DNA from 2 places in the Saccharococcus sp. Marseille-Q5394 genome. Region 2 is predicted to be linked to the other one. Evidence: riboswitches for the same ligand, from Rfam matches in the RefSeq annotation. Region 2 holds a riboswitch; the other holds the start of a gene.
What was found. A riboswitch is a leader RNA that binds a small molecule or an ion and turns the genes downstream of it on or off. The one in region 2 is predicted to bind preQ1.

Region 1: another riboswitch for preQ1. It lies ahead of queF (preQ(1) synthase); the one in region 2 lies ahead of OC538_RS09805 (QueT transporter family protein).

The regions. Positions count from the first base shown of each region.
Region 1 is NZ_CAMPPQ010000001.1:956,146-977,020, forward strand. It holds gene OC538_RS04800 (M42 family metallopeptidase) at 128-1,216, opposite strand; gene OC538_RS04805 (diaminopimelate dehydrogenase) at 1,293-2,276, opposite strand; gene OC538_RS04810 (MFS transporter) at 2,431-3,588, shown strand; PreQ1 riboswitch class I at 3,624-3,667, shown strand; gene queF (preQ(1) synthase) at 3,758-4,255, shown strand; gene OC538_RS04820 (queuosine precursor transporter) at 4,271-4,912, shown strand; gene recQ (DNA helicase RecQ) at 5,151-6,929, opposite strand; gene OC538_RS04830 (hemerythrin domain-containing protein) at 6,985-7,398, opposite strand; gene OC538_RS04835 (restriction endonuclease) at 7,873-9,009, shown strand; tRNA gene OC538_RS04840 (tRNA-Ser) at 9,611-9,698, opposite strand; gene pssA (CDP-diacylglycerol--serine O-phosphatidyltransferase) at 10,124-10,657, opposite strand; gene asd (archaetidylserine decarboxylase) at 10,722-11,495, shown strand; gene OC538_RS04855 (catalase) at 11,695-13,194, shown strand; gene OC538_RS04860 (DUF5658 family protein) at 13,472-13,810, shown strand; gene OC538_RS04865 (DUF368 domain-containing protein) at 13,803-14,621, opposite strand; gene OC538_RS04870 (rhodanese-related sulfurtransferase) at 14,790-15,767, opposite strand; gene OC538_RS04875 (polysaccharide deacetylase family protein) at 16,141-17,658, shown strand; gene OC538_RS04880 (GntR family transcriptional regulator) at 17,749-18,132, shown strand; gene OC538_RS04885 (DUF1648 domain-containing protein) at 18,135-19,244, shown strand; gene OC538_RS04890 (NAD(P)/FAD-dependent oxidoreductase) at 19,269-20,252, opposite strand; gene OC538_RS04895 (DUF6509 family protein) at 20,463-20,750, opposite strand.
Region 2 is NZ_CAMPPQ010000001.1:2,034,478-2,045,332, reverse strand. It holds gene OC538_RS09830 (O-acetylhomoserine aminocarboxypropyltransferase/cysteine synthase family protein) at 1-319, shown strand, start outside; gene OC538_RS09825 (homoserine dehydrogenase) at 445-1,431, shown strand; gene OC538_RS09820 (BCCT family transporter) at 1,484-3,001, opposite strand; gene OC538_RS09815 (excisionase family DNA-binding protein) at 3,268-3,498, opposite strand; gene OC538_RS09810 (DUF2512 family protein) at 3,610-3,978, shown strand; gene OC538_RS09805 (QueT transporter family protein) at 4,030-4,515, opposite strand; PreQ1 riboswitch class I at 4,522-4,567, opposite strand; gene OC538_RS09800 (hypothetical protein) at 4,735-5,280, shown strand; gene OC538_RS09795 (SRPBCC family protein) at 5,297-5,713, shown strand; gene OC538_RS09790 (DMT family transporter) at 5,781-6,659, shown strand; gene OC538_RS09785 (CPBP family intramembrane glutamic endopeptidase) at 6,816-7,706, opposite strand; gene OC538_RS09780 (hypothetical protein) at 7,750-8,310, opposite strand; gene OC538_RS09775 (hypothetical protein) at 8,303-9,166, opposite strand; gene metG (methionine--tRNA ligase) at 9,425-10,855, opposite strand, start outside.

The sequences.
Region 1 (20,875 bases), 1.1 Mb from region 2:
AGTCAGAAGTATGCTTTACTAATGGTTTTTTATTCATTAGATAAGAATTTACCAATATGCATTTATTCACATATATATGTATAAAAAAGATCGCACCTCTAGCAGGCACGATCTTTCCTATCAGTCCTTATTGAAAAATGATTTGATCAACTGTGTCAAGGTCGAGCTTCTTGATTACTTCCACAATCAATTTCACCGCATTTTCGTAATCATCCCGGTGCAGCATTGCTGCATGGGAATGGATATAGCGAGTTGCGACGCAAATGGCAAGAGACGGCACGCCGTTCCCGCTTACATGGATTGAACCTGCATCTGTTCCTCCGCCCGGAATCGCCTCGAATTGGTATGGGATGCCGTGTTCTTCTGCCGTATCGACGACAAGATCACGCAAACCTTTATGGGAAACCATCGATGCATCATAGAGAAGGATTTGAGGCCCGTCGCCCATTTTGCTTGTCGATTCCTTTGAAGTGACGCCTGGCGTATCTCCCGCAACGCCTACGTCAACTGCAAAGCCGATATCCGGATTCACTTTTGCAGCAGCCGTTTTTGCACCGCGCAAGCCGATTTCCTCTTGCACCGCACCAACGCCGAATACGATATTCGGGTGATTTTCACCTTTTAGCGCTTTCAGGACGTCAATTGCGATTGCACAGCCAATGCGGTTATCCCATGCTTTCGCAAGCAAGTATTTATCATTGTTCATGACCGTGAATTCGAAATACGGAACGATCATATCACCGGGCAGAACGCCCCATTCCATCGCTTCCTTCTTCGATTCAGCTCCGATATCGATGAACATGTCTTTAATGTCCACCGGCTTTTTCCGGGCTTCCGCAGATAGGATATGAGGAGGCTTCGATCCGATGATGCCCGTCAAAGTGTCCCCTTTACGCGTAACGATCGTCACTCGTTGGGCAAGCATGACTTGCGACCACCATCCGCCGACCGGCTGGAAGGAAATGAATCCTTTATCGTCAATTTTCGTCACCATGAAGCCGACTTCATCCAAGTGGCCTGCCACCATCACTTTCGGTCCATTTGCATCGCCACTTTTTTTGGCAATCAAAGATCCGAGTCCATCGTATTCAATTTCATCAGCGTATGGCTCGATATATTTCTTCATGACTTCACGCGGTTCACGTTCATTGCCGGGAATCCCCTTCGCGTCCGTCAAGTCTTTCAGCATGAGTAACGTATCATCCATCTTCGACATTTATTTCGACCTCCTAAGTAAAAAACTTCAAATTCAGTATAGATGAAAGATAGCAACAATGGAAGTGCTTTCACAATCACAATATTTCTTTGCGAAGCTGTGCTGCACTCTTCGGAGAAAGCAGTCCAGGGGCGACGTCAAACACGGTTTTTGCGCCTATATCCCCTTTTTTATTCAACCTGTAAGCCGCCCTCGCATAAGCGACTAGTACGCTGGATGTGAATTCCGGATTGCTGTCCAATTTCAATGAAAATTCCATAACCTGATTGTTCGTAGCGCCGGTTTTCCCGCTACGGATGACAAAACCGCCGTGAGGCATTGCGCTATGGTCTTCTCTCAATTGCTGCTCAGTAATGAAATGGACTGTCGTATCATAATCTGTAAAGTAATTGGGCATCGTCACGATCGCTTGCTCTACCTCGGCTGCGTCGGCACCTTCTTCCAATACAACATAGCATTCACGTGTATGCTTGTCGCGCGTCGTCAGTTCCGGCTGTGATCCGTTGCGCACCTGTTCGACTGCCGATTCAACAGGAATCGTATATTGGACTGCCCCTTTGACCCCCTCGATCCTTCTGACAGCATCCGAATGTCCTTGGCTCAACCCTTTCCCCCAGAACGTATAGGTTGCACCCTCAGGAAGAATCGATTCTCCGTAAAGCCTGTTGATCGAAAATAGTCCTGGATCCCATCCTACGGAAATGATAGCCGTTTTACCATTCGGTCTAGCCGATTCATCTACCGCTTCAAAGTATACGGGAATCTTAGCATGCGTATCAAAGCTGTCTACTGTATTGAACAGCCTCGAAAGCGCAGGTCCTTGTTCAGGAAGATCATCTTTCGAACCCCCGCATAAGATCAGTACGTCAATATCATCCACATGTTCTTCGATTTCATTCAAACGCAAAACAGGTGCACCGCTATTCACTCTCAAGTCTCCCGGTTCTCTACGGGTGAATACGCCAACGAGCTCCAGATCATCGTTTTGAGCAATTGCCGACTCGACCCCTTTGCCCAAATTTCCGTATCCAGCGATGCCAATTCTGATTTTCGTGTCCACTATGACCATCCCTCTCTTTGCAAGTATTCTCTCATTTTATCGTTTCGCCACAATTTTGGCTAATTATTCTTTTGTTCACAAGCTGTCCTTTTGCCTAATCCGGCATCCATGGTAAAGTAGAATATGAGTCAATTTTATGAAATGAGGATTCCAAATGCGTGCTTTCGTTTATATAATCGTCTTTTTTTCCTTCTTTGATTTATTTTCACAACTTCCTATCATGAGCCCTTTTGCTTTGTCCTTAGGTGCTTCATCGTTCATGACGGGGTTGGCTGTCGGAATGTATTCATTTTCCAATACCATCGGGAATGTCATTTCCGGATTCATGACGGACCGTAGAGGACCGTTCGCTATTCTGCTTATCGGATTATTTGCATCAGGTATTTCTCTGCTTCTTTATTCCTTCGCAATAGGACCTGCTTCCCTTCTCGGGATTCGCTTCGTCCATGGCTTCATGGAAGGGCTAATTGTCCCTGCTGCCTTTACATTCCTCGCCAATCGTGCCGAAGAATCAAAGCGAGGCCGAAGTGTAGCCATTTCAGGCGCCTTTGTAGGAATGGCGGCAATCATTGGTCCTGCTTATAGCGGCATTGTCGCTTCAAAAACGGGTGCTCCATTCATTATGACAGTTAACGGCGTCATTATGTTCATCCTTGCGATCGCCGCATTTTTTGTTTTACGATCTGTTTCATTTGAAAAAAAGCAAAGAACAAAAGAAGCAAAGCATTTCAGAGTCCGGTATTTGTTCAAGCATCCCGGCATGGTCCGTGCTTTCGCAGGCGCGTTTTTCCTTATGTTCTCACAAGGTGTGTTGGCTTTAGTCTTGCCTTTGAAAGTCGAGGCGCTCGGATTTGACACAAAAGCGACGGGCATGCTGCTCAGCACGTTCGGCGTCGTCGCCATCCTGATATTCCTGCTGCCGATCAACCGTATTTTCGATAAAGTACGTCCGATGATCACATTGGCTTTCGGCATCTCGATGATGGGGGCAAGTATGCTTTTCCTTAGTCAAGTTTCAGAGTTGCAGCTCCTGTATTTGGCAATGGCATTGTATGGAATAGGTTTTGCATTTCTATTCCCTTCCATTAATTCTTTGCTCATCGATTCTTCATCACCGGAATTCCGCGGAAAGGCTTACGGCTATTTCTACGCATTCTTTTCCATCGGGGTCGTCGCAGGCTCAAGTCTCATCGGCTATTTGGATTTGACATTCAAGGGTGGGTTCATGCTCACTGGCATCATCCTAATAAGCGTCGCCGTTTATACGATCCTCGGAATGAAAAAGAGTCTACTATTGACAGAGGGGCCTTGATAGGTTAAAGTCTTACACGAAATGAATAACCCTGTTCGGGAGAGGTTCATAGCGACCCTCTATAAAAAACTATGGATGACGGAAATTTTGCCATGTCCATTTACGTGACATGGCTTTTTTTGTTCTCTATGGCCCCTCCCTGACAACTATAATCATGGAGGTTTTTTAATTGGCTGGAAGAGATGAAAACACATTAACGGATTTAACTTTGCTAGGGAATCAAAATACAAAGTACGCCTATGAGTATGACCCTACTATTTTGGAATCCGTCGATAATATGCACACGGAACGGGATTTCTTCGTCAAATTCAACTGCCCCGAATTCACATCACTTTGTCCGATGACAGGACAGCCGGACTTCGCAACAATGTATATCAGTTTCGTGCCGGATAAAAAATTGGTCGAAAGTAAATCATTGAAATTGTATTTGTTCAGTTTCCGCAATCACGGAGACTTCCACGAGGACTGCGTCAACATCATCATGAATGATCTAATTAAGCTGATTGATCCACGCTATATTGAAGTATGGGGCAAGTTCACTCCGCGTGGCGGACTTTCCATCGATCCTTATTGCAATTACGGAAAGCCTGGTACGAAATACGAAAAAATGGCGGAACATCGAATGATGAACCATGACATGTATCCCGAAAAGATCGATAACCGTTGAGGGGGAAACAATGAAATGCGTTATTATTTAAGCGGGATTTTTGTCGGCCTGTTAATTTTATCGAATATCGTGGCGGTCAAGTTGATGAGCATCGGCGATTGGATCGTAATACCGGCAGCAGCCATCATCTACGTTTGCACGTATCCAATTTTGGATGTATTGACGGAAGCCTATGGAAAAGAAGCTGCAAGAAAGACGGTTCAGACTGGCTTCATCGCACAGCTTTTCGCAATCGGCTTCATTTGGCTAGCAATCCATTTGCCGGCAGCCTCTTTCTATGAACATCAGGAAGCATTCGAAACGATTTTCACAGCGGGCTTCCGCGTGACAATCGCAAGCTTGGCTGCGTACCTCATCAGTCAGAACCTGGATGTCACCATATTCGATAGATTGAAAAGAAGGCATGGTGCGAAAAAGTTATGGGTGCGGAACAATGTGTCAACGATGGCAAGCCAACTCGTCGATACGACGATTTTCATAACAATCGCTTTTGCGGGAACGATGCCGATAGGTGCTTTGTTAGGAATGATCGCTAGCCAATATGTCTTCAAATTCATCATCGCCGTTTTGGATACGCCGATCGTCTATTTGCTCGTGTCTGTATGTAGAAAAAAGGAACCTGAAATTATGAGCGAAGAGATATCATTACAGAACTGATCGCCATAAACGAGAACTTTTCAAAGATAAATGAGAACTTCATAGCCCTAAACGAGAACTTTTTGACTTAGAATGAGAACTTTCCATGGAGTAATGAGAACATAATGATCTGTAACGAGAACTCTCTGTGGAATAATGAGAACTTTATGGGGATAAACGAGAAGTTCCAAATGTAAATGTATAAAAAACAGGTGAAGGAAATCGCATTTTTGCGATCCTTCACCTGTTTTGTATTTAGTTAACTAGTTTGTGAAGCGAATGATTTTATTTCTTCCATGAATGCTTCGCCGTATCTTTCCAGCTTCGCCGCCCCGACGCCGTTCACTTCCAAAAATTCTTCTTCCGTAACCGGCATTTTTGCCGCCATGTCACGCAATGACTTATCCGAAAAGACGACGAACGGAGGTACTCCTGCTTCTTGAGCAAGCTTCATGCGAAGTGCACGCAACTGGTTGAATAAAGGATCATCTTTCGCTATCTGCTTCGTTTCGACGGTTCCTTTTCTAAACACTTTGATTTTACCAGTCAATACATCCTTGCCTTGTTCAGTGACATAGATAATCGGGAACTGACCGTTTTCCACACCGAGATAATTTTCGGAGATGATGAATTCGATAAAATCGGAAATGTCTTTCGCATTCCTTTCTTTCATCAAACCATATGTAGTTAATTTATCAAACCCGAACTCCAACACTTTTTTATTTCGTGAACCTGTCAGAACTTGAGCAATCATCGTTTTTCCGAATCGCTGCCCCATTCGTATGACGCAGGATAGTACCTTCTGCACATCAACCGTCACTTCAAAGCTCTCGCGGGTGTCTGTACAGTTTGCGCAACGGCCGCAATCCTGCACGTCCGTCTCCCCGAAATATGAAATGATGAACTTTTGAAGGCATGATTCAGTATGGCAGTAGTCGATCATCGACTGCAGCTTCTCAAGCTCGGCGGGAATTCGATTTTGATCCTGCGATTGGTCAATGAGGAACCGTTGCGTGATTACGTCCTGCGAAGAGAATAAAACGGTGCACTCACTATCCAGTCCATCCCTTCCCGCACGGCCTGCTTCCTGATAATAACTTTCCATGTTTTTCGGCATTTGGTAATGGATTACGTAACGGATGTTACTTTTATCTATTCCCATCCCAAATGCATTCGTTGCAACCATGATCGTCGCCTCATCCATAAGGAACCGGTCCTGCTCCGCTTGCCGGACACCATCCGAGAGTCCAGCATGATATTTTGCAACAGCGACTCCGCTTCGTTCTAACGTGGCATGGATCTGGTCAACTGCTTTACGGGTGGCGGCATAAATAATACCCGCCTCTCCATCGTTCTTTTTAACATAGTCCTTGACGAACTTGTCCCTGTCCTGCCCTTTAATGACAGAAAAGGTGAGATTGCTTCTCTCAAAGCCAGTCATTACTGTGTTTTCCTGTTCAATATGCAATTGGCCGCAAATATCTTCCCGGACGGCAGGCGTTGCAGTAGCCGTCAAAGCCAAAACGACCGGTTTTTGTTCGAAGGAAGATATGACTTTGCTTAACATCCGGTAACTCGGCCTGAAATCATGTCCCCATTGCGAGATACAGTGTGCCTCGTCGATGGCGATCATCGGGATATCCATTTTACCGATTTGCTGAATAAATGAAGGGGATTCAAATCGCTCAGGAGCTACATAAAGCAGACGATACATTCCTCCTAGTGCATTTTCAACCGTCCCGAAATATTCTTCCGTTGATAATGTACTATTAATGTACGCTGCTGGTATGTCGATTTGATGCAAGGCATCCACTTGGTCTTTCATCAATGAAATTAAGGGGGATACGACAAGTACTGTGCCCTCCATTACTAGCGCAGGAACTTGATAGCAGATGGATTTACCGCCGCCTGTAGGCATGACGCATAGTGTGTCTTTCCCTTCAAGCACGTTTCGGATGGCTTTTTCTTGCCCGGTGCGGAAGGAAGAAAATCCAAAATAGGTAGATAAGACGGAATTAATTTTTTCGATTGGACTCACCTCTCTTTATCAATCAAAGAAAAAAGCACCCATTTTCGGCGCTTTTTCACCTTTCTTACTCCAGCAACAACCGTTCTTCATCGCGGCTATGTATTTCATTGACAACTAGCAGTGCATAAAACTTCTGTAAAACTGTAGGGCTGAGTTTTTCTGTTTCGCGAAGCATTTCGATATCTTTTACGATAATCCTAAGCAGATCGTGATCTCTCGTCAATTGGGTGATGGCCTCTTCCAATTCTGGATTCTCTTTTTTGATTTCCAGATAGAGCCCTTCTTCTTCGGCATCAGCGTGGCTAATCACCCTTGACTTCCAATAATCGATCAGTTCATCAGCTGCTCGATCAGCCGATTTCATATCGCCTTCCTGCAGAAACTCTATTAGCAGTTCGGTCTTGCTGACTGCTCCTGATAATCCGCCTTCATGGATGGAGCGGTGAGCTTGGAGTTGTTTCAATGCCGGTCCTGACATGTCACTCATCCTTTCAATTAGATGCTTTCTTATAGAATAACAGACATTTGTACAAGTCACCAATTGAAATACTTATACATATGTCCCAACAGGATTTCCGCTTCAGGCTGACGCTTGCTTACCTGCAGTTAAGTCGTTTTCTATATGTATTTAAGGGACTTTGATATCAACAGGCAGTTGCTCTCCGTTTCGGCGCACGCTTTCCGCGGGCATGGCTCGAGCCTCCTCAGTCGCAAAAAGCGTGCTCCTTCCGGGGTCTCAAGGCTCATGCTATTCCCGCAGGAGTCGGCGCCTGCACTCCAAGCAACGGATGCCCCTAATAAATATAATATGCCCATGCACTTTCAGGAACTTAATCACACATGCAATCACTGCAACAGTCACGTGAGTTGTATTTCCTATCGCACATCATAATTGAGTGGCGTATATCCATAATTTACAATAGAATTAAATAAAAGTTATGGGGGTGTATTTATGACGAATAATAAAACCATCAGTCAAACAGAGCTATCTAAAAGATTTGGTTGGACTGAATCAAAAGGAAGACAGTGGATTAAAAAGTTCCAAAGATATCTACCCTTTGAAGAAACAGGAATTTATAAGTACTACGATGAAGAAGCATATGAATTTTTAAAGAAGGTTAAGAAATTAAATGACGCACATTTAAGTTTAAATGAAATTGAAAATATTTTTGAAGAACAAGGAGTTCCAAGTTCTGAGATTGAAATAAACAGAATAATTTCAGAAAAGAATAGACTAACAATAATCGAGAGTAAAGTTTTAACGACAATGCCTTCTTCTAAAGATTTAGTCATCCCAATATTATTGGTAATGTCAGATGAAGATTTATACATTGCGACTAAGTTGAATGAGGGAGTTGCAAATCATTTTAAATTGATAGAAGAACAAATTAATTTTTCGTATCCCGATAGCAAAGAAACAGTATTTGTGAGTCGTATGAGGGCAACGAGATTTTCATTACAGAAAAAAGGATATATAGAAGAAGTAGGAAAACATACCTACCGAATTACTAAAGATGGTTTAGATTTGCTTAATGAAAGTGAAATTGAGATTCAAGAAGAACTAGAAGAATTAGAACAAGTGGTAGATCCGATAAAAGTAATTAACGAGCAATTAGTAGAACTTGATAAGTATTTGATAGATAAGATCCTTACAGAACTTCAGAAAGTCCATTGGAAAAGGTTTGAAAGCATAGTTGTGGAACTATTAACTGCAATGGGTTACGGGGATGGAGAAGTAACTCAAAGTACAAATGATGAGGGTCTTGATGGAATAATAAAAGAAGATAAACTTGGTTTGGATAATATTTATGTTCAAGCTAAACGTTGGATAAACACCGTTGGCAGACCCGATATAATGGCGTTTGTAGGTGCTTTAGAAGGGAGAAGTGCTAGTAAGGGTGTCTTTATTACTACATCTAGTTTTTCTCAAGGTGCGAATGACTATGTTAAAGTTCTTCCTTATAAGAAAGTTATCTTGATTGATGGTAACAAATTAGCTAGATATATGTTAGATTATAATGTTGGTGTCACTATCAAGCGTAAGGTATTAATTAAAGAAGTTGATTTCACATTCTTTGAAGGTGAGTAAAGAAGAGTACATCACAATTACGTGATGTACTCTTCTTTATTTAGTTACTCAAGTGCAGCAATCAAATATTTCAAGAATTAGATATACAGACACATGGTTACATGGATTACTGAATCGTTATGAGGAAAACACTAAAGTACCCTTAAATCGAGTACGGAAATAAATATATTTAACCGAGAGCACAAATAGTTTTCATATTAGGGATTACCTTTGGTTAGTATCTTTAATGTCGCCAATCTCACTTCAGTTTTTTCCCGCCATAGCTAAATCTACTACAGCTACTCCACCCAGACCAAGCGACCATCCATTTTTTAAATACAGTGTTGTGGCGCACGTAGTACTGTCGGGTATATAGCTTTATCTAAGTGAAGAACTTTTTAGCTGGCCCTTCAATGCGCTGTTTTAATAATCGCTTTGTCCTTGTGATTCGTTAGTTCCAGCAAATTCGCGATGAGCATATCACATTTTTCTACCCGATGCTAACATCGGATTTAACATCGGTTGGTTTCAATTAGATACGATTTGATGAAATAGACAAAAAGAAAAACCCTACTGAATACAAGGGTTTTGATACTTATTGAAATCCATTGATTTCGTATTACGGAAACGAGAGGATTTGAACCCCCGCGGCGCGTGAACGCCGTAGCTGATTTCGAGTCAGCTCTCTTCAGCCTCTTGGGTACGTCTCCAATTCAGACAACATAAATTATACGCCCCACTTAGAAGATTGTAAAGTTCACACTTGACAAAAATACCAATATCCTTACGACGATAAACACTGACTTTTCCAGGTTTTATCGATCTAATTGAGACCGAATAAAAGCTTAGAATAAGCCCAATATCAATTTCACTGATAATAGGCTTATTGAATTATAGCTGGTAATTCTTTAGTGTTTTATTGAATCGAGGTATGACTGTTGATTGGAGCGGAAGGTGGCGACTCCTGGGGGATTAGCGAGACAGGTGAGACCCCGCAGGTAGCGAAGCGAACGAGGAGGCTTACCGCTCGCCCCCCCGGAAAGCGTCCACCTGAAGCGCAAATCAACACTTTGTCAAATGATCGCCACTATAAATGGACTTTTAAGCGAACTCCATTCTCGTAAGTCTCTGCTGTTTAAACCTTTGCAATTCTAACATTGCTCACCATTGCCAAGCCAAGTACGACCATGATTATAACGAAAAACGGAGGTCCGATATATGGACTGAGAAAGTATGTCAATGTCAACAAAACACCAGCTGCCGTAATCGGCAGTCCATAAAAGGAACCATCAAATTCCTTTACATTGTAGCGAGCGAGACGGATGGCTCCAGCGGCGATATAAAAGACAGTTGCTGCAATTCCTACCCAAAGCATCGAGGATAAATCAGTCATATAGATTAAAAGCGCAGGAGCTACCCCGAATGATACAATATCACTTAATGAATCTAGTTCTTTGCCAAACATCGATTCAGAATGAAAGTGCCGTGCTGCCATTCCATCGAAACGGTCGAAAAGAGCTGCAAGGAAAATGAACACCAAGCTCATATGGCCAAGATCCCGGGCGATAAGAATGATTGCGATGATTCCAAAGCTTAAGTTTGTAATTGTGATTGAATTCGCCACTTGGCCTTTTATTTTCGTATAATCTAAGTATCTAGATAAAAACATGACGATACCTCCAGTATTGTTATCTTGCCAAACTACTAATCTGAAAACATAGGAGACGGTTGAAATGAAAAAAATAGTATTTAAACGCTTTGTCGAATTGAGCGGACATCCCGCATCTTCCACTTTATTAAAAACAATTGCCCGCTCACGCCTAAGTCGGAAACTCATCAAACCGTTTGCGAAGACATACCATATTAACGAAGAGGAAGCAGAATTTCCAATAGATCATTATGATAGCCTTCAAGCTTATTTTACGCGTAATTTGAAAAAGGGTTCACGGCCGATCGACGAGCGCCCCAATATACTGACTTCCCCGGTTGACGGTGTTGTCACGGAATTTGGAACGATCGGTATGAATCAGACATTTATGATAAAGAACCATCTATATAGTATAAACCAAGTTTTGGGAGATGAAAAGAGAGCACTTCCATTTAACGGTGGATTCTTTTATGTTTTTTATCTCTCCCCAAGCCATTATCATCATTTCCATTATCCATACGACGGTGAAATTCTATCGAGATATGCTCTCGGAACAACTTCCTTCCCGGTAAATGATCTTGGTTTACGGCTAGGCAACCAGCCTTTTGCGACAAACTACCGAATCATTTCAGAACTTATGACGACTCATGGAAGGATGGCTATGATTAAAGTGGGGGCTCTGAATGTGAATAGCATTCATATTTTGGATTCCTCCACTTCTTGTAAAAAAGGCGAGGAGTTCGGCTACTTCTCATTTGGATCAACTGTCATTTTATTTTTAGAGAATAACGGCTCCTTCCGACCTACGATTCCGGTGAATTCCGAAGTGAAGGTGGGACAATCCGTCGGAGAATGGTGAAGAGATTTATGATCACATTTGTTCATAATTTATCATTGCGACATTCATCACATTCGATTTATTCTGTTAAGTATAATTATAATTACACAATAAAAAGTATTTATCAATAATCATTATAATTAACTGTGGATTTCATGTATAGGCTATGCTATATTGAAAAAGAAGTATAGTAGATTAGAAATTCAAGGAGGCATTATCAATGACAAGCAATGATAATCATTCTCAAAAGAAACTGACAACCGCTGCTGGGGCACCTGTAGTGGACAACCAAAACTCGATGACTGCGGGGCCTCGTGGGCCTGTACTTTTGCAGGATGTTTGGTTGATTGAAAAACTAGCGCATTTCGACCGTGAAGTCATTCCTGAACGACGCATGCATGCAAAAGGATCCGGTGCTTACGGAACTTTCACGGTGACAAATGATATTTCTCAATACACAAGAGCGAAGTTGTTCTCTGAGGTCGGCAAAAAGACGGATATGTTTGCCCGTTTTTCAACAGTTGCAGGCGAACGAGGAGCTGCTGATGCTGAGCGTGACATCCGTGGATTCGCGCTTAAGTTTTATACGGAAGAAGGTAACTGGGATCTTGTTGGAAACAATACACCGGTCTTCTTCTTTAGAGACCCCCTTCAATTCCCTGACTTGAACCATGCCGTTAAAAGGGATCCGCGCACGAATATGAGAAGTGCGACAAACAACTGGGATTTCTGGACTTCCCTTCCTGAAGCGCTGCACCAAGTAACCATCGTCATGAGTGAACGCGGAATTCCGAAGACATATCGCCATATGCACGGATTCGGCAGTCACACGTACAGCATGATTAATGCAAACAATGAGCGTGTATGGGTGAAATTCCATTTCCGTTCCCAGCAAGGGATTGAGAATTTGACGGACGAGCAGGCAACTGAATTGATCGGCACGGACCGCGAAACTCACCAACGGGATTTGTTAGAAAGCATCGATAGCGGCAACTTCCCTAAATGGAAGATGTATATTCAAGTGATGACTGAAGAGCAGGCATTGAACATGCCTTATAACCCGTTCGATTTGACGAAAGTCTGGTATAAAGGCGACTTCCCTCTTATCGAAGTGGGCGAATTCGAATTGAACCGTAATCCGGATAACTACTTTGCAGAAGTCGAGCAAGCCGCGTTTACACCTGCTGCAATCGTTCCCGGCATCGGCTTCTCACCTGATAAAATGTTGCAGGCAAGATTATTCTCTTATGGTGACGCCCAGCGTTATCGCCTCGGCGTTAACCATCATCAGATCCCGGTCAACGCTCCAAAATGCCCATTCCATAGTTTCCATCGTGATGGCGCGATGCGAGTGGATGGCAACCATGGAAGCAGGACTTCCTATGAACCGAACAGCTTCGGAGAATGGAGAGAACAGCCTGATTTCAAAGAGCCGCCGCTTAAAATCTATGACGATGCAGCGCACTGGGATTTCCGTCAGGATGACGATGATTACTTCACGCAACCTGGCAAGCTGTTTAATTTGATGGACGATGAACAAAAGGAGTTATTATTCGGTAATACCGCCCGCAACCTTGGCGACGCCCCAAATGAAATCAAATACCGCCATATCCGCCACTGTTACCAAGCAGATCCCGCTTATGGCGCAGGCGTTGCCGCTGCACTCGGCATATCAATGGACGATGTATTGGTTAAACAAGAAGTTACAAGCAATCAATAATAAAAAATGCCAACGAAAGGATTTCTCCTATCGTTGGCATTTTTCTTGCTGCAAATCAATATTTATATATGACCGGAAAATCTTCTGTCACTCCATTGAATAAATCGGCCAACCCCTCCATATCCTATGGGATAAAGTGAAACTTCAATCAGTGGGTTTTTCCACTGATTGTTAGTTAAACCAATCGGGCATTTACTGGCTGTTGATTCCCCGCTTGTGGGGGATCTTACAGCCAGTTAGTGTGGGATATACGCCAATTATGTCAGGAGTGATACATATGGACACGGTCAAGGCGATGCCAACATCCAAGGACAGGTTATTGAATACGTGCTTTCTTTTATTTTGCCTATGCATGATTGATGCAATCTTTACTGATTTCGGCATCCGTTACGGTCATATTGAAGAAGCGAATCCATTAGTCCGTTCCCTGTACGATATAAATATCATTGCATTCTATTTGATGAAGTCAAGTCTTCCAATTATACTCTTCCTATTTATGAAATACATGAAACCCTCAGTAGTAGTAAAAAATCTACTAATTGTTGCACTGATCATCTATACAATCGTTATCTTCATCCACATTTCCTGGATCATTATCGTCACTGCATTCATTTAGCAGATGGGCTAATTGCATTGAATATATTTGCAACAATCAAACCGGTGATGAGAGCAATGACGCTCATTACAAATGGCGTCCCGCTTTCAGGGATGCCAGGATAAATGACAAATACTGAACCAATGATCAAGCCAATAATGATTGCAAACATGGCATGAGTGAATTTATTTAATAAATAATGGATTGCCTTGCTGCTAATAATGAAGCCGACAATGACTCCAGCCCCGATAACGATGATGATTGGAATGTTAAAGGTGGATAGCGCATTGATTGCCGTCGAGTAAACACCGAGTAGCAGTAAAACAAACGAACCGCTCACACCCGGCAACAGCATCGCCATGCTTCCTGCCCATCCTGCCAAAAACAAACCGAGCGTGTTCTGCAAGGTTAACGATGTAATGATTCCCGTTTCTGCCGGCTTGATGAATACTGTCGCAGCCAAAGCAGCACCGACGAGTAGCAAGAGGATGAAATGGCCAATTTTAAAGTTCTTCCTGACACCCGCCTGCCTTGAAATGTACGGCACGACACCGATGATCAGTCCCAAAAAGAAAAATTGCGTAGGTTGGGGGTATTCTTTCAACAAGAAGTCGATGACCCTGCTGAAGAGCAACAATGTCAAACCGACGCCAATGCCTAACGGTAGTAAAAAGCCGATATGCTTTTTCCACTCACGACTGAAAAAGCCGCTGATTGCAACTAATAATCGATCATATATACCAAGAATAAACGCGATTGTCCCCCCGCTCACTCCCGGAATCAAGTCGCTGATTCCCATCAGGAATCCGCGATAAATGTTTTTCCATTCCATACTGCAGTTCCTCCAATATCTTTTCACTGATAGTAGTATACCATTTACCGTTTGCCGTGAGCCATATAAAGTCCATTCCAATGTTTTTTACTATTCCGTAAATCACCCGAATTTAATCTGAATTAAAAACGCTCGGGCGCAATACCACACCCAAGCGTCAATAATGTATTATATAGCAGCAGTTGCTTCGTTCCTTTTAGCTGCAATCGCTTCAATTCTATTGTTAAATTCATCCACCGTCAAATTCTGTTCGACAAAATAGCGGTTGCGCGGATGTGTTCGGCATTCGTCCGAACAGCTGCGCATATAGAAATGCTCGTTTTCTTCAGAGCATAATATTTTTGCATTGCACTCAGGGTTTGCACAGTTCACATATCTCTCGCAAGGTGTACCGTCAAAATGATCACGACCAACGATGACATGTTCAACTTGATTGATCGGAACCGCAATCCTTTCGTCGAATACGTAGCATTGTCCGTCCCAAAGCTGGCCTTTCGCTACTGGATCTTTGCCGTAAGTGACAATTCCACCTTGCAGGTGGGCAACGTCCTCGAAACCTTCACGCTTCATCCAGCCTGTGAACTTCTCACATCTGATTCCGCCTGTACAGTACGCAAGAACTTTCTTCCCTTCAAACATTTCCCTGTTTTCTTGGACCCATTGCGGAAGGTCACGGAATGTCTCAACATCAGGTCGAATAGCACCTCTGAAATGACCAAGATCATACTCGTAATCATTTCTCGTATCCAACACAATCGTGTTTTCGTCTTGCATCCGCTCCAAGAATTCTTCAGGCTTCAAATATTCGCCAGTCAATTCCAATGGGTTAATGTCTTCCTCCAAGCTCAGGTTTACAATTTCCTGACGATAGCGAACGTGCATCTTCTTGAACGCATGTCCATCTGTTTCATCAATCTTGAACCAAAGATCTTTGAAGCGTTCATCGTTATGCATCTTCTCCATGTAAGCATCCGTCTGTTCAATCGTTCCGGAACATGTACCGTTGATGCCTTCTTCACCGATTAGAATACGGCCTTTCAATCCTAATTCCTTACAAAAAGCCAAATGTTCGGCAACAAATGTTTCTGGGTCTTCGATGTGTACATATTTATAGTACAACAATACCCGATATGCTCCTGTTTCCATTTCTTCGACCACCTTCTGTTTGTTTTCTTTGCAGTAGAAATAACAGCTTGATCGGTTTAACAATATTTGATTGTAAACACTTAACAGCTCACCCGCATTTGCAAGATCCGGGCATCAGACAGTATAACATATAATCGTGCTTCGAAAAAGAAGTTTTCCTTCTTCTATTTCTGCGGTAACGCATTTCAATTGCCCTTATTTACCCATCCCCAACCAGGACATAATTGTTGTATACTACTAGTATGAAAGATTCGACATTTTTCCCGATTATCCGAAACTATCTATCGAGTCGCTCCGTCTAACTTTACAGAAAGAACAATCAGGAAGTTTAATAGAATTCTGATACCAAAAAAACAAAAAGGAGCCGCGCAACATGAAAAGAAAGCATCACAAAGCACGATCGGTATGGATTGATATCACTTTTTCCACCGCCATTGTCCTATTGACAGTAAGCGCCATACTTCTCGTATTCACACCAGAGAAAAGCCTTACCGCTTCACAGCCTGATGAGAAGGAAACGACCTCATCCATCCCTATGGAAACGGAACAAATAGATTCCAACTATCCAGGCATCAAGATCATTACAAAAACATCAAACGACATAAACGCTCCTTATGCCATCCAATATCCGCAAAGCATACATACTATTTTCAATTCGGAAGTCAAAAAATATATTGAAGAAGTTCAGGAAAGATACCTTGAAACGATGATTGAGAAGAAACGGCTTGATGAAAATATGTCAGGGGAATTGAACGTCTCCTATGAAACGCTGCCCCATGCCTCAGGGAATTACTCCTTTGTCTTTCTTAATAGCAGCAGCTTCAGCGATTCGGAATCAGGCAAAATGGAAATCCGTTCATTCCATTTGAACCCCGAGACGGGAGAAAGCTTCTCTATAAGGGACTTATTTGCAGGAGATTCCAACCGCCTGCAGACACTCGCTTCATCAGTGCGTCGGGCAATTCATAAAGATGATTCGTTGCAGGAACATATTATTGAGGATGGATTGGAAAAATATACGGAGCCCAGGTGGATGAATTATAGGAATTTCGCCATCACGGATGATGTACTCATTATCTACTTCGATGAAAATACGATAGCGGATAGCTTGGTTGGACCACCAATCGTCTCCGTTCCTATTGATGCAATAAACGAATTGCTAGCTTCGGCGTTCAAGCCCGAGGACAGAGAAGATACAATTGAAATCCCGAATCAGGGTTCACAGGATTCATCGAATGAAGAACAAAACAATGAGCACTCCGACAAGCCAACTGAATCGGATACAGAAGGCGATGATCAATCAAAAGATTCTCCTCCTGTTGAAACCGTCCATAAAAAGGTCGCTTTGACATTTGATGACGGTCCTGATCCGAAAGTGACGAGACAAATTTTAGAAACCCTTCAAAAACACGATGCAAAAGCAACATTCTTCATGCTTGGCAGCCGTGTCGAATACTACTCGGACATTGTAAATGAAATTAAGGATGCCGGCCATGAATTGGGCAACCATACTTGGACACATGCAGATTTGACCAAATTAGAACCTGAACGCATCGCTAAAGAGATTGATAAGACTTCCGCTATCATCGAGGATGTGACCGGACAAAAAGTCGAAGCATTCCGACCTCCCTATGGAGCTGTCAATGACACCGTTCACAATATAGCCGGAATACCGGTCGTATTATGGGATGTAGATACGCAAGATTGGAAATACCGTGATCCCGCTAGAATTCTACAAGTCGTGAAAGAGAATGTGAAGGATCGCAGCATCATACTCTTGCATGACATCCACCAATCGACTGCCGATGGACTTGATGCTGTTCTGACGTATTTGAAAAATGAAGGTTATGATTTCGTCACTGTCAAAGAATTAGAAGAGTCATCCCCCTGAACACTAGTTGTTCAGGTTTTTTTGTGTTGCTTGTATATTTTATTTCCGACCTCTGTTATAATGATGTTAGAACAGAATGGAGGGTTTAACATGTTCATTCAAATCGAACCGACCTCAGAAATCCCGATATATACTCAGTTGGCGAATCAATTGATTGAATTAATTGCTTCAGGGACAATAAAGGCTTCCGAAGCTTTGCCTTCCGTCCGGTCCCTAGCGGCTGATCTAGGCGTGAATATGCATACAGTAAACAAAGCGTATCATGAACTGGAAAGGAAAAATATTATTGAAATCATTCCAAAATCGGGCGCAATTATCAATTCGATATCCACTAAAGGCCCGAGTGATATGCAACTAGACCTTATCAAATTGCATTTGAAGCCGCTTATTGCAGAATCGATCGTTTATGGCATGGACAAGGAACAGATTTTATCACTCACTTCATCAATCATTTCGGAAATTACGGAGGGATGACAATGGTACTTTCATTATTCTTGGTAATCATCTTATTTTTGATCGTTATGCAGGCAGCTATTCCTTACCTTTTGAAGAATACAATTGTTTTCGGAGTGACGATACCAGAGGGTCATACCGATGATAAAACGCTCGTCAGGTACAAGAAAACCTATTCAGCAACTATCTTTTTCATCGGGTTGATAGGTCTCCTCATTTATGTAATTTGGGCAATCGGGAATAATTTGCAGGAAGACAAGATCGTTTTCACCGGATTGATCCTTCAGTTCGGAATCCTCTTGATCAGCATGGGACTTTACTTGTATTTTCATATTAAGACGATGAAAAGAAAACGGGATCATAAATGGGGAGACAACTTAAAAAGAGTACGGGTCGCAGATTTGACGAGCCGTTCCAATGATGAAATGCTCCCTTCCCTCATGTTTGCATTGCCTATTCCCATTACACTCGGTTTGATCGTCTATACAGCGATCCAATACGGCGCCATGCCGGATATGATACCGACCCATTGGGGCCCTAACGGACAACCGGATGCTTTCACTGCGAAAAACCCATTTTCCGTTATTGCGCTACTGCTCATTCTAGGAATCATGCAGGTTATGATGCTAGCAATCAATTATTTTACGAAGAAGTCCGGAGTGAAACTGAATGCGTCGAAAAGGAGTACTTCGCGCATCCAACAATTATCGTTCAGAAAGTACACTAGCTGGCTACTGTTTTTAGTATCCATTTCAATGACGATTCTTTTCGGCTTTTTCCAATTGACAACGATTCACGAAAATTTGGGAGGACCTACCTTCATGATGATGATGCCTTTAGGATTTCTATTCATCATCTTAATCGCAACAGCAGTGTACGCATTCAAAGTCGGCCAAGGGGGCTCCCGGGTGCAGCTTGACATTGACGAGGAACCCATCGCGGGTGTTACTGATTATGACGATGACGCCTATTGGAAAGCAGGCGTATTCTATGTAAATAAAAACGACCCTTCCATCCTTGTAGAAAAGAGGTTCGGGGTCGGATGGACGTTGAACTTCGGAAATCCCATCGGTTATTTGATCATCATCGGTCCATTGCTTGTCATATTGGGAATTGCATATTTACTGGATTGAAAAAACCGGCTTTCGCCGGTTTTTTTAGTTGAAGACACTTGTACTGTGCAATGGTTGCAGTCGTGCTTTCGGATCGATGAATGCTTTTGCATGGTTCACGGCTGTTGGAGCTTCACCTAAACCGACAGCAATCAGCTTTACTTTCCCGTCATATGTCGTGACGTCCCCTGCTGCATAAATGCCTTCTATATTCGTTTCCATTCTAGAATTGACGACGATTGAGTTGCGGTCCATCTCAAGCCCCCACTCTTTGATTGCTCCGAGGGATGAAATATTGCCATAATTGACGATGACGTGGTCCACGTGCAATGCTTCTTCTGAACCGTCCTTTTGGGCGATGACGACTTCTCTAACGATGCCATCTTCCCCGACTATCGACTTTACAGCACGGGAAGTGAGAACATTGACTTTCGAGGACATCAATTGGTTCACGCTTGTTTCATGCGCTGTAAATCGTTCGCGCCGGTGGACAAGTGATACATTCGATGCGATATCTTCAAGCATCATTGCCCAGTCCACTGCCGAATCCCCTCCGCCGCATACAAGCACGTCTTTTCCTTTAAACTGGGATAAGTCTTTAATTCCGTAATGTAATGTCTTTCCTTCAAACTCAGCTTCTTCTGCCAATCCGATTTTACGTGGCTGGAAAGCACCAATCCCAGCAGTCAAAAGGATTGTGCGTGTCAAATGGACTCCTTTATCCGTTTGGAGGATGAAGTGGTCTCCATCACGTGTCACGGAAAGCGCAGTTTCACCTAGGTGGATTTCAGGTTTTGAATAATGTGCTTGTGTAACAAGATTTGCGACAAGATCCTTCGCGAGGATTTTCGGGAAGCCGCCAACGTCATAAATGAACTTATCCGGATACAGCTCGATTAACTGTCCGCCAAGCTGCGGCAAGCTATCAATGATTTTAACCGACATTTCCCGCATGCCCGCGTAGAACGAAGCAAAAAGTCCTGTTGGTCCCCCGCCTATAATTGTAATATCGACTATCTCATTGCTCATCTATAAACACTCCAATGTACTTTAAATTTGGATGGATGTAAGATAAATCCGTTTAATCAGTATCCCCTACATATCTACTCTACACATTATCTATTATTTTTCAATAAAAAACACATAATTTGACTTGCGAAATCAGATTTCAAATCGATAAATTCATTGAGTCGTCGAAACAGCAACCATCGTAACAAGGGAGCCGTTTCAACGATCATTTTACTCTTCTTCTAATTGCTCCTCACAGAAAGCGGCTAGTTGGATGATTTCTTCATCGTCGAGATCAAAATCAATCGCCGCCTCTGTCGACCGTTCGAAAAGATGGTACGAAGCCACTCTTCCTTCTTCCCCATCGACGACATAAATGACCCGAATGCCAGTCCCCTTTTCATTATAAAGCTCATCTTCTTCATCGAATTTTACGTATATGCGAAATTCGTATCGATTCCCTGTCAGTATGCCTGTTGGATCGATGAGTTCGATCATGCTATATTCAATTATTTCCACTTGGTCTCATCCTCACTTAATGTTTTCATTACCATCTTACAGCAAACTAGACGAATTGGTCACGTAATCACTTTCATCAGACTATCTATGTAAGATGCAAACTTTCTTTTGCATTTTCACAATGA
Region 2 (10,855 bases):
ACATGAAAATGCAAAGAAATATTTGAAGAACGGGTTTGGTTCTATCATCGTCTTCGGAATTAAAGGTGGCCGTGACGCAGGACGCAGAGTGATTGACAATATTACGCTATGGTCGCATGTTGCGAACGTAGGGGATGCAAAATCGCTTATCATCCATCCTGCATCAACGACGCACCAGCAATTGTCTGCGGAGGACTTGAAAAAGACAGGAACGCCAGAGGAATTGATCCGTCTGTCTGTCGGACTGGAGTCTACTGATGATATTATTGCGGACCTTAAGCAGGCGATTGAGAAAGCGGCGCCTGTCGCAGTTCGCTAACTATTGCTATGATTAACATCTAGCTGCGAAAGCCGTCACATAGAACGGCTTTTGCGAGTAAAAGCGAAGCGTTACGAGCACGGGCTAAACGCCCTCCTCCGCTTTAGATCAGAAAGGGTGGTTTCATGCCGTCAATTAAAGTGGCCATACTCGGTTTTGGTACGGTCGGTGAAGGTGTTTATAGAATCCTGCAAGAGAAGCGGGAAGAAATTAAAAAGAGCACTGGTTTCACCGTTGATGTCGTATCCATCCTTGTAAAAGACAAGGCGAAAGAACGCCTGCCGATAACAGGCGCAAATTTTACAGATGATATTCAGGATATATTAGGGAACCCTGAAATCGATATCGTTCTTGAAGCGATTGTCGGGGAAGAACCTGCTTATACGTATTTGTCGGATGCGATTGAGAAAGGGTGCCACATCATAACTGCGAACAAAAAAATGTTTGCAAAACACGGACCTGCGTTAAGGAAACATGCCGAATTTCGGAACGTGCAAGTCGGGTTCGAAGCGACGACTGCTGGCGGGGTGCCAATCATCCGGACTGTGACCAATCTGCTGGTAGGCGACCGGATTAAACGGATCCAAGGCATTTTAAATGGGACGTCAAATTTCATTTTGACGAAAATGCGCGATGAGGGGTCTTCATTCAAAGAAGCACTGTTACATGCACAGCAAAATGGTTACGCGGAAGCAGACCCTGCAGATGATGTGGATGGCACGGATGCTTTCCGTAAACTGATGATTTTGAGCGCGCTCGCTTTCGGCAGGCAGCCTGACTGGGAAGACGTTCCTGTCGTCGGAATCGATCATCTCGAATCAATTGATATCAATGATGCAACCAAAGGCGATCTCCGTTATCGTCACGTGGCAGATATTTGGAAGGATGAAAAAGGGAAGCTGCAGGCGACGGTAGGACCTGTCCTAATTGGAGCGGATCACCCGCTTTTCAGTATTGACGGTGTCGACAATGCCGTCATCGTAAATACCGAATATCTCGGACCATTGACGTTGGTTGGCCCGGGTGCAGGAATGTATCCGACAGGAAGCGCGATGGTTGCGGACTTGCTGCATATCATTCGCCAACACGAAGCAGTCCTGGTGCCAAATTAAAAAAGTGGAGGAGGAATCTTTAGATTCCGTCCTCCACTTTTTTCTATGCTGTTTAAATGGTATCTTTCGCTTTTCTTCTCCTCGGCCGTTCACTCTTAGGCAGTTCGCTCTTCAACGCTTTGAGTAGTGAGAAAATCATCAGCAAAATGATGAAGGAAAACGGCAGAGCGGCAATGATGATCGTGTTTTGCAGTGCAGTCAATCCATTTACAGACAGCAATATGATAGCAATTGCAGACTGGATGACGCCCCAAATGATTTTTACGCTATTCGGCGGGGTCAATGAACCGTATGTGGACTGCATGCCTAACACAAATGTCGCTGAATCCGCGGAAGTGATGAAAAACGATGCAATTAACAGAACTGCGACAATGGAAATAATGAACGACAAAGGCATCGCATGGAACATTTCAAATATCGTCAATTCAGTGTCTGTTTTCGCTAAGTCTGCAATCCCTTTACGTTGCATGTTGATGGCAGTCGTTCCGAAAGCTGAAAACCAGATAGCGCTCAGAACGGTTGGTGCTAACATGACAACGACCATGAACTCTCTAATTGTCCTGCCCTTTGATACCCTCGCGATGAACATGCTGACGAATGGTGCCCAGGAAATCCACCAAGCCCAATAGAAGATCGTCCAACCTTCCAGCCAGTCACGATGAGTGTCATTCAACGGTGCAGTCCGGAAACTCATCGAAACGAGGTTGGCGAGATAGCCTCCAATAGAATCGGTAAAAACATTGAAGATGAGCAATGTCGGCCCTAAGATGAGGACGAAACCTAATAAGGCGAGCGCAAGAACTAGATTTGTGTTTGACAAATATTTGATTCCTTTGCTAAGCCCCGACCACGCAGACATGACAAAGAGGACTGTCACGACCGCAATAATGATCAGTTGTGAAGTGAATCCGATTGAAACGCCAAATAGATAATTCACGCCTGCGTTAATTTGAACAGCACCGAAGCCGAGAGAAGTGGCAACGCCAAAAGCTGTTGCAAATACGGCAAGTACATCTACGAGTACGCCCCATGGCCCCTCCATTTTTTTACCGAAAATCGGCTTCAATGTTGCTGAAATTAAACCTGGCTCTCCTTTACGGAATTGGAAATACGCAAGAGCAAGTCCGACGATCCCGTACATGGCCCATACATGCAATCCCCAATGGAAGAATGTTTGTCGCATTGCTTCTTTAAATGCAGCATCTGTATTCGGCTCGGCCGTTGCGGGATTAATGGCATAGTGGGATAGCGGTTCTGCTGCCCCGTAGAAGACTAACCCGATTCCCATCCCTGCAGAAAATAGCATGGCAATCCAAGTGATTGTCGAAAACGATGCACGGTCTTCATCTTGTCCTAATCGCACTTTGCCGAATGGGCTAAAAATGAAGAAAAGGCTAAGCACAAGCAGGAATGAGAGCAGGAGCATGTAATACCATCCGAATGAAGATGATACGAAGGATTTGATGGAATTTGTGACGGTTTCAAAACTCTCCGCCGCAATCACTCCATATCCAACAGCCAATATAATCAGGCCGATTGTTATATAAAACACATTTGATATTTTTCGCATGTTTCCCCCTATGAATAATGGATTTTTGAAACGACTACACACTATACCAATCATGTAGTGGGAAAGCAAAGGGAGTGAAAATCTAGTCACTTACAACAATCGCTCATTTGATTTTTTTATTAACACCGATAAAATGCATCCCAAAGGTGCCTGTTAGAAATAAATAGGATATTTCGAATTGAAAATCCGACTAGTATTGAATGAAAAAATTGTGTCTTTTATACTATGGCACATCCCTGGTTTCAGTTTACCCTTTATAGGGGTTTTTAATCCTCATCCTTAATATCACGGTCGGGTGGAAGCGGTTCATTGAAATAGTCGTCGATTTGCCTTTTTAACGTCTCGAGCTGGTTGAAATACTCGCTGAATTGATTCTGATTAATGAAGAATTGTTCGCCGTCATGAACGGAACGGATGCGTCCTTCCCATACATACTTCCGGACTTGCTCGACTGGCATACTCAAATATTCTGCTGTTTCTTCAATCGTCATATACATTAAAAACCCTCCTTTCATTATCTAAATATTATAATCGAACGAAGCGCTTCCTACATATTTTAATTGGACTTGGGCAATGTTAAAAGTAGTAAATGAATGGAGGCAATAACGATGAATGAGGAATCAAACGTTAACCATGGAAGGTCACTTCTTATCAAAGCAATTTTGATATTCCCTGTACTTTGGATTGTACTAACGGTATTCAATGGCGTCTCTTTTTGGCACTCCACTATTTTAGGTTTCGCTTTACTATTAATTTCTTACTTGGGAGATCTGATGATTCTACCAAGAGTAGGCAATATGACCGCGACGATTGGAGACTTGGCATTAGGATTTATTGTTTTATGGGGTGGCTTAAACTTGCTTGGATATTCGGAATCCTTGGGAGAAGCATTTTTGGCTGGAGCAATTATCTCTGTCGGGGAATACTTTTTTCACTCTTGGCTATTAAAAACGCAATACGGCAACACCTATGTATGAGTAAAATAAAACAGAGAGCGGCTATTAAATGCCACTCTCTGTTTTTTAATCCTATATGAGCTTGCTGAAATTAAGTCGTTTATTCAATGCAACCATGATAGGAATGCCGATTGCCATGACGACAAATTCACCAACAGCAACGAAAAGCCATGTCAACAAGAAAGGCAGTTCTAGCATGATATTCAATTCCCATGCGATGAGGAACATCGTGAAAGTGAAAACCAATGTATTAAAAATCATTCGTCGGTAGAGGCCTTTGATGAACTTTCCGGAGAGGATTGTAATTGATAGAGCGAGTACCGATTGGCCAACACCAAATAGGAGATCGATCGGTCCCAATTCCGAGAAGAGCATATTGGCGATAAATACGCCTAATACGACCCCGACGATGTATTTTTTATTGAACACAACGAGGTGATTGAACATCTCCGATAAGCGGAACTGGATGTTAGTGAACCCGAACGGTGCTATCAAAAACGTCACAGCAACATACAACGCAGCGATAATACCGCTTGTTGCCATTGTTTTTACTTTCATATTCATTTCTCCTTAGTTTTTTTTACGTGGGATGGTTACGAACCACGCGGCAAAAAGCCTGCCTTTTAGTGTAACATGGTATTATTGTTCGTTCAATAGCTTGGGTACTATTCCAGTTGCCGATGAACTAGGGATTGATGAATTGCACAAGGACTCATTTCAGCCCTCCAGGATCCATTAATCTAGTTATGTTAAAATGATATAAAAAGAGGTATTCACATGGAAAAGCAAATTCAATCTTTATTCGACGACCTTGAAGGTGAAGATAAAGACAAACAATACTCCGCATTCATGGCTATTATGGAAAAGTTGGAATTTAAAGTGGATTGGGCGTACGAAGTGTGGGACATTCTGCTTGCTTGGTTGACGGACAAAGACAATCATCGAAGGGCAAGAGCGGCGCAGTTTTTGGCGGGCTTGGCGATCAGTGATCCGGAGCAGCGCATACTTCGTGACTTTCCACTCCTCTTGAAAGTCACGAAAGATGAGAAGTTCGTGACAGCTCGGCACTGTCTTCAATCGATTTGGAAAGTAGGCCTAGCGGGTAAGGCACATAAGGAATTGGTGATGGGGCACCTCGTTAGCAGATTCCAAACGTGTTCGGATGAAAGACATCCAACATTGATCCGTTATGATATCCAGCAAGGTTTCAGACAGTTATATGACGCAACGAAAGACCAATCAATCAAAAAAACCGCCTTAGAATTAATTGAAATCGAGGAAGATGAAAAATATGTGAAGAAATATAAATTAGTGTGGAAATGACAAGGAGGAATTTTATATGATCGTGAATGAAATAAAAAAGAATGTATTGCTTGAAGTGCCCATTGAAATGGTGTGGCCGTATATTTCAACAGCTGATGGGATTGGAGCTTGGTTCATGCCGAACGATTTGGAACCGGTCGAAGGAAAAGAATTTACCTTACAAGCGGGACCATGGGGCGAATCGCCATGTAAAGTGACTGAAGTGCAATCACCGAACCGTTTCTCATTCGACTGGGGTAAGGATTGGCAAGTACATTTTCAATTGAAAGCAATCGATGGACAAACCGAGTTGACCTTTATTCATGCTGGTTGGGAGGAAGGGAAGCAGACGGAGTTCGGCGAATCGCATGACGTCGTTCGTCCTCGCATGTCCGAAGGCTGGGATGGGCTATTGGCGAAGCTGAAAAAAACGATCGAATCAACAGCTAAATAATTTAGATAATTCATACACCCTCCTTCGATATCATGATATATTCAATACATCGGAGGAGGGGATTTCTTTGTCACAGCGCATTGCATTCATAGTTGTCTTATTAGGGGCGGTGCTTTGGGGAACGACAGGCACTGCACAAACATTCATGCCGCAAACCGTTCACCCACTGGCAGTCGGCGCCTCAAGACTTGCAGTCGGCGGTTTCACTTTGCTCATTATCATGCTTATTCTTCGGAAGATCGATTTTCGAAACTGGCCGTGGAAAGCGACGCTTCTTTCCGCACTGGCGATGGCAATCTTCCAATATTGTTTTTTTACGTCAATCCGGTTGACTGGAATCGCTATCGGGACCGTCGTAGCAATCGGAAGTGCACCGATGTTTTCCGGTCTAATCGAATGGCTATTCCTAAGAATACGCCCATCGAAAATATGGCTCACGGCAACTTCACTTGCTATCGTCGGATGTGTATTATTGTTTTCGAATAAAGAAGGGTTGGTCGTCAACCCGGTAGGCGTCTCGCTATCGTTATTCGCCGGACTTTTATTTGCCTTCTATACTTTGTTCAACAAAGAAGTATTAGAGAAAGCAGATGCGGTTGCCTCAGTTGCCGTCATCTTCTCAGTGAGCGCAATTATGCTGATGCCGTTTCTGTTCATCTTCGAAACGGAAGGGTTAGTAACCCTACCCGGTATAGCGACAATGATCTACCTCGGTATCGCGACGACAAGTGTGGCATATATTCTGTTTTCCACCGGGCTGCGGCACATCCCCTCATCATCCGCGGTTACGCTCTCGTTAGCAGAACCGCTCACTGCCGCGATTTTAAGCGTGCTCGTCGTAGGGGAAAGGTTGGATTTTGTTTCGTGGTCAGGAATCGCGCTCCTTTTAGGCGGAATCCTCGTTTTAACGCTTAGCGGACGAAAAGAAGAGGCTGCCATAAGCTAGGCAGCCTCAAGCAAGCTTTCATTCACGCATAAATCGCTCCAAACGCGCATAAAATGCCTCAAAAGCTCATAAATCGCTAAAATCGCTCATAATTCCGCAAAATCACGCATAAACATCTAAAATCGCGCATAAATCGCAGCAAAGGCGCATAACCGCTTACTCCGCCTTCATCCTCACATACAGCCTCGTTGCAAAAAATCCTAGAATAATTAACAACGTCGCTAATAGGCCGCCTTCCAATCCGAACGCTCCGCCGGTCAGCCATGCATTTCCTTCTTCCACCGAGACGTTATAGATTCCGTGTGGGGTCGTTCCGCTAACAGCAAATCCGAAAACATTCCCTTGAAAGTAGTTCCATGTAATATGATAGCCGATTGGAAGCCACAAGCTCTTCGTCGCGTCAAACATATAGGCGAATAAAACGCCGACCAATGCGATATTGATCAAGCCCAATACGCTGACATTCGGATTCGTGCCGTGCGCCAAACTGAACACGACAGCAGAGGCGGTATAGACAAGCCATTTCGGATTCCCACGTCGTTCCAGTGTGGACATGACATATCCTCTGAAAAACATCTCTTCAAAAAAGCCGACAAGAATGAAAAGTACCAGAAATGACAATGAGTACACTGTGAACTCAGGTTTCGTGAATGAATTGAGCAACGCCACATTACCGGAAGCCAATAGAATAAAGAAAATGATGGCGATCGACACTGCTCCGAGCAAGAGGCCGAACCCTAAATCTTTCAACGTCCCCCTGAATCCCAACTCTTTCAGCGTCCCTTTATTGACAAAACGCCATAACAAAACAGTAGCGAGCATTCCGCCGACTGTCCCGCCGCCTTGGGTCAATAGGAAAATCCACGGGTGCCTGTCGAATGCGGCTTGGAAGTCCATATCATAATTTCCATCTTGAAACGGGAAATCAGCAATCGCCAGCAGGACTCCTCCCGGAATTGCAAAAATCTGCTGCGTAATAAACATCGCGAAGAACGCCAAAAAGATGAGCCATCCAGCGCGAATTTGGTTTGCATCGTTTTTGAACAAATGATAACCCCCTATGATTCTTACTTTATGCGGGAAATAAGTTTCAAATGAACGTATCTACCCGAAGTTGCTCCGGGCTGACACGCCGGATGGCCCCGATCAATAGTAGAAAAAGAATATCTATCACCAGCACGCCGATTAATGAAAGTAATGAAAGAGCGGCCCATCCGTCTTCCGGTACATTCATGAAAAAGGATTCTATTGCCAATGCGAAAAGATGGATCGCCACGTAAAATTTGAACGTGTTTTCTGTTCTTTGATGCAACGCTCGGCCGCCAAACACTTTCGTTACATCTTTCAATACAATGAACAAGTAATAGCCCATAACCATTTTGAGGACTAATAGAAAGCTGGAGTAAGTCGACCAACCAAATGTAAGAGGTATTTCCGAAAGGTTCACGAAGACTGAAGGAAGCGAAAAGATAGCACCGATCATCGCAACAATCATTGCTTTTTTAGCTACTGGATATGCCTCAACGAGTTTGGAGCATCCCGATAAAATCAGGAAATAACCGATTGGATCCGCTAAAACATCGAAGCCAATGTGAATTCGGAAAAAGATGAATACATACCCCCAGAAGATTTGCCGCAACGCTTTATTCATCCGAACCCCTCCCCGTCTTTTCCTCGATAATTCGATTCACGTCGTCCTGTGTCAAATACGGAAACAGATTATAATGAGCATAGTTTGTGAAAGGTTTTCCTTCCGCTGTTGTTCCGGATATATGGATGGCAAATGCGAAAGGGTTCACAAAACTTTTTTCTTTAAAATTAACTCTCAATGTCACAGATTTATCCTTCTCTAATTGAATTGGAAGCTTGAGGGAATCCAGCGGTTGCTCTGTTTGTTTGCCGCTTATTGTAAAGTTGAACCGTTCTTCAATCGGTTCATTGAAAGGGAAGTCGATTTTCTCGATTGCCAACGGCTCGGTTGCTCGGAATGTATCCCAGCTCGAGCCGTCATTGCTGCTTCCGCTAGATGGTTGTTCCAACGCTCTAGCATCGTCATTCCCATAGTACCTTTTTGGATGGATGATCACTTCCCCGATGGACGCGGTTGCTGATCTTCCGTCTGAATAAAACACTTCCATTTCGTTGAATGATTGTGCATTTTTTTTATCATTGAATGACCTTAGTGCGACTGTAATGCTTCTTAATTCTTGATGATTATATGTGTCAATTGCATGGGGGGCGGTGGTTCCTGCATAGAAATAGTCACCTTGCGGAAAGCCTTCGACATCACCGAATCTTATATAATTGATAGTTGAGTGATCGTTTTTATTTGCTAAATAGTAAAAGATGACATAGTTATGGTCGTGTTCATCCGTCGTCGTTTCAATATAATGATCCAGAAAAATAGGCTCCTCCAATTGCTTTGACTGTGCGTATAATGAATTCGCAATCCAGCTGATTGCGATAAGTCCGATCGCTGCCCAAAAATAACGTTCTTTCAAATTCATCACCCTTCCAACCTTTTCCTTTGTCTGTATATTGTCTCAAATTGAGGGTGGGATTGCATCAAATAGTTGGAGGGGAAGTTTACCACCGATTCTTGGCAAGTTACCACCGCTTTGCGCGACTTTACCACCGATTCTCGTCCAGTTATCACCGAATTGACCGCGTTTATCACCGATTCTCGTCAGGTTATCACCGAATGCTTATAATTACCTTCCATTCTCAAATGAAAAAACCTTCTCAAACTATGAGAAGGTCAGAATTCATTGCACCCCTATAGACTTATCCCTCAATCGTTCCAATTCCACGTCAATCTGCTCGACATCAATCCGTTCAAACAGTGGTTTGACATGTGACAATGTCAATTCACCAATTTCGATTTCCTTCCATTCAGGCTTCCGCAGTTTCAGCATCGCTTGCACGTCCTCGCTCGAAAACGGCAGGAAAGGGGAGAGGAGCTGTGCCAAGTTTGCGATGACATATGCGCATGTAGCCATTGTTCGCCCACATGCTGCTTCGTCATCCTTGATCTGCACCCAAGGCTTTTCATCATCGAAGTATTTATTAGCCCGGCGAATGAACTCAAAAATCGTTTCGATCGCTTCTTTGAAGTGTCCTTCTTCAATTCGTTCGCCGACTTTGGAATAAAGCCCCACGACTAATTCCTTTATTTCCAAATTAATCTCCGCAACCGGCACAACCCCGGCATACGATTTCTCAATAAACTTCAATGTCCTGTTTACGAAATTTCCGTACGCCCCCAAAAGCTCCGAGTTATGGCTATAAATGAACTCGCGCCATGAAAAATCTGCATCCCTGCCTTCTGGAGCGTTCGCAGTCAGGAAATACCGCACCGAGTCAGGATGATAACGTTCCAAAATATCCGGTACCCATACCGCCCAGTTTTGGCTTGTCGAGAATTTCCGCTTTTCCAATGTCAAATATTCATTAGAAATGACATGGGTCGGCAATGCGTTCTCCTTGCCAATTCCCATTAGAATAGCTGGCCATATAATCGTATGGAAGGGGATGTTGTCTTTACCATGCACATAGTAGGAGACCGTTTCTTCGTTCCAAAACTCCTCGAAATCCACGCGGTTCAAAGCCGCCCATTCCTGGCTCGCGGAATAATAGCCCGTCACCGCCTCAATCCACACATATACCTTTTTCTCCTCATAGCCCCTGACAGGTATTCCGACACCGTTCGCCAAATCCCTGGACGCAGCCCGATCACGGAGTCCTTCCCGTAAATAGCGCTCGGATTGGTGAATCGCATTTTCGCGCCATCTTCCTTCTGCTTTTGCTCCACCGACATACTTCTCAAGTTCATCTTGAAAAGAACTTAATTTGAAATAAAAATGCTCCGTCTTCCGCACGGTCGGTTCGTTCCCGCAAAGCTTGCACGTGCGCTCAGTTAAATCAAGCGGATCTAAAATCGAGCCGCAATTGTCGCACTGATCGCCTCGTGCACGACTTCCGCAGTGAGGGCAAATGCCTTCGACAAATCGATCTGGAAGAAAACGCTCGTCGACCTCGCAATACGTCTGTTCGACTTCTTTTTTGAAAATAAAACCACGGTCCAGTAACGTTAAAAATACATTGCGGACGACTTGATGATGAAATCTTCCGTCTGTCCGCGTGTAAATGTCATACGAGAATCCCAATCTTGAAAAGCAAACGATAAACTCCGTATG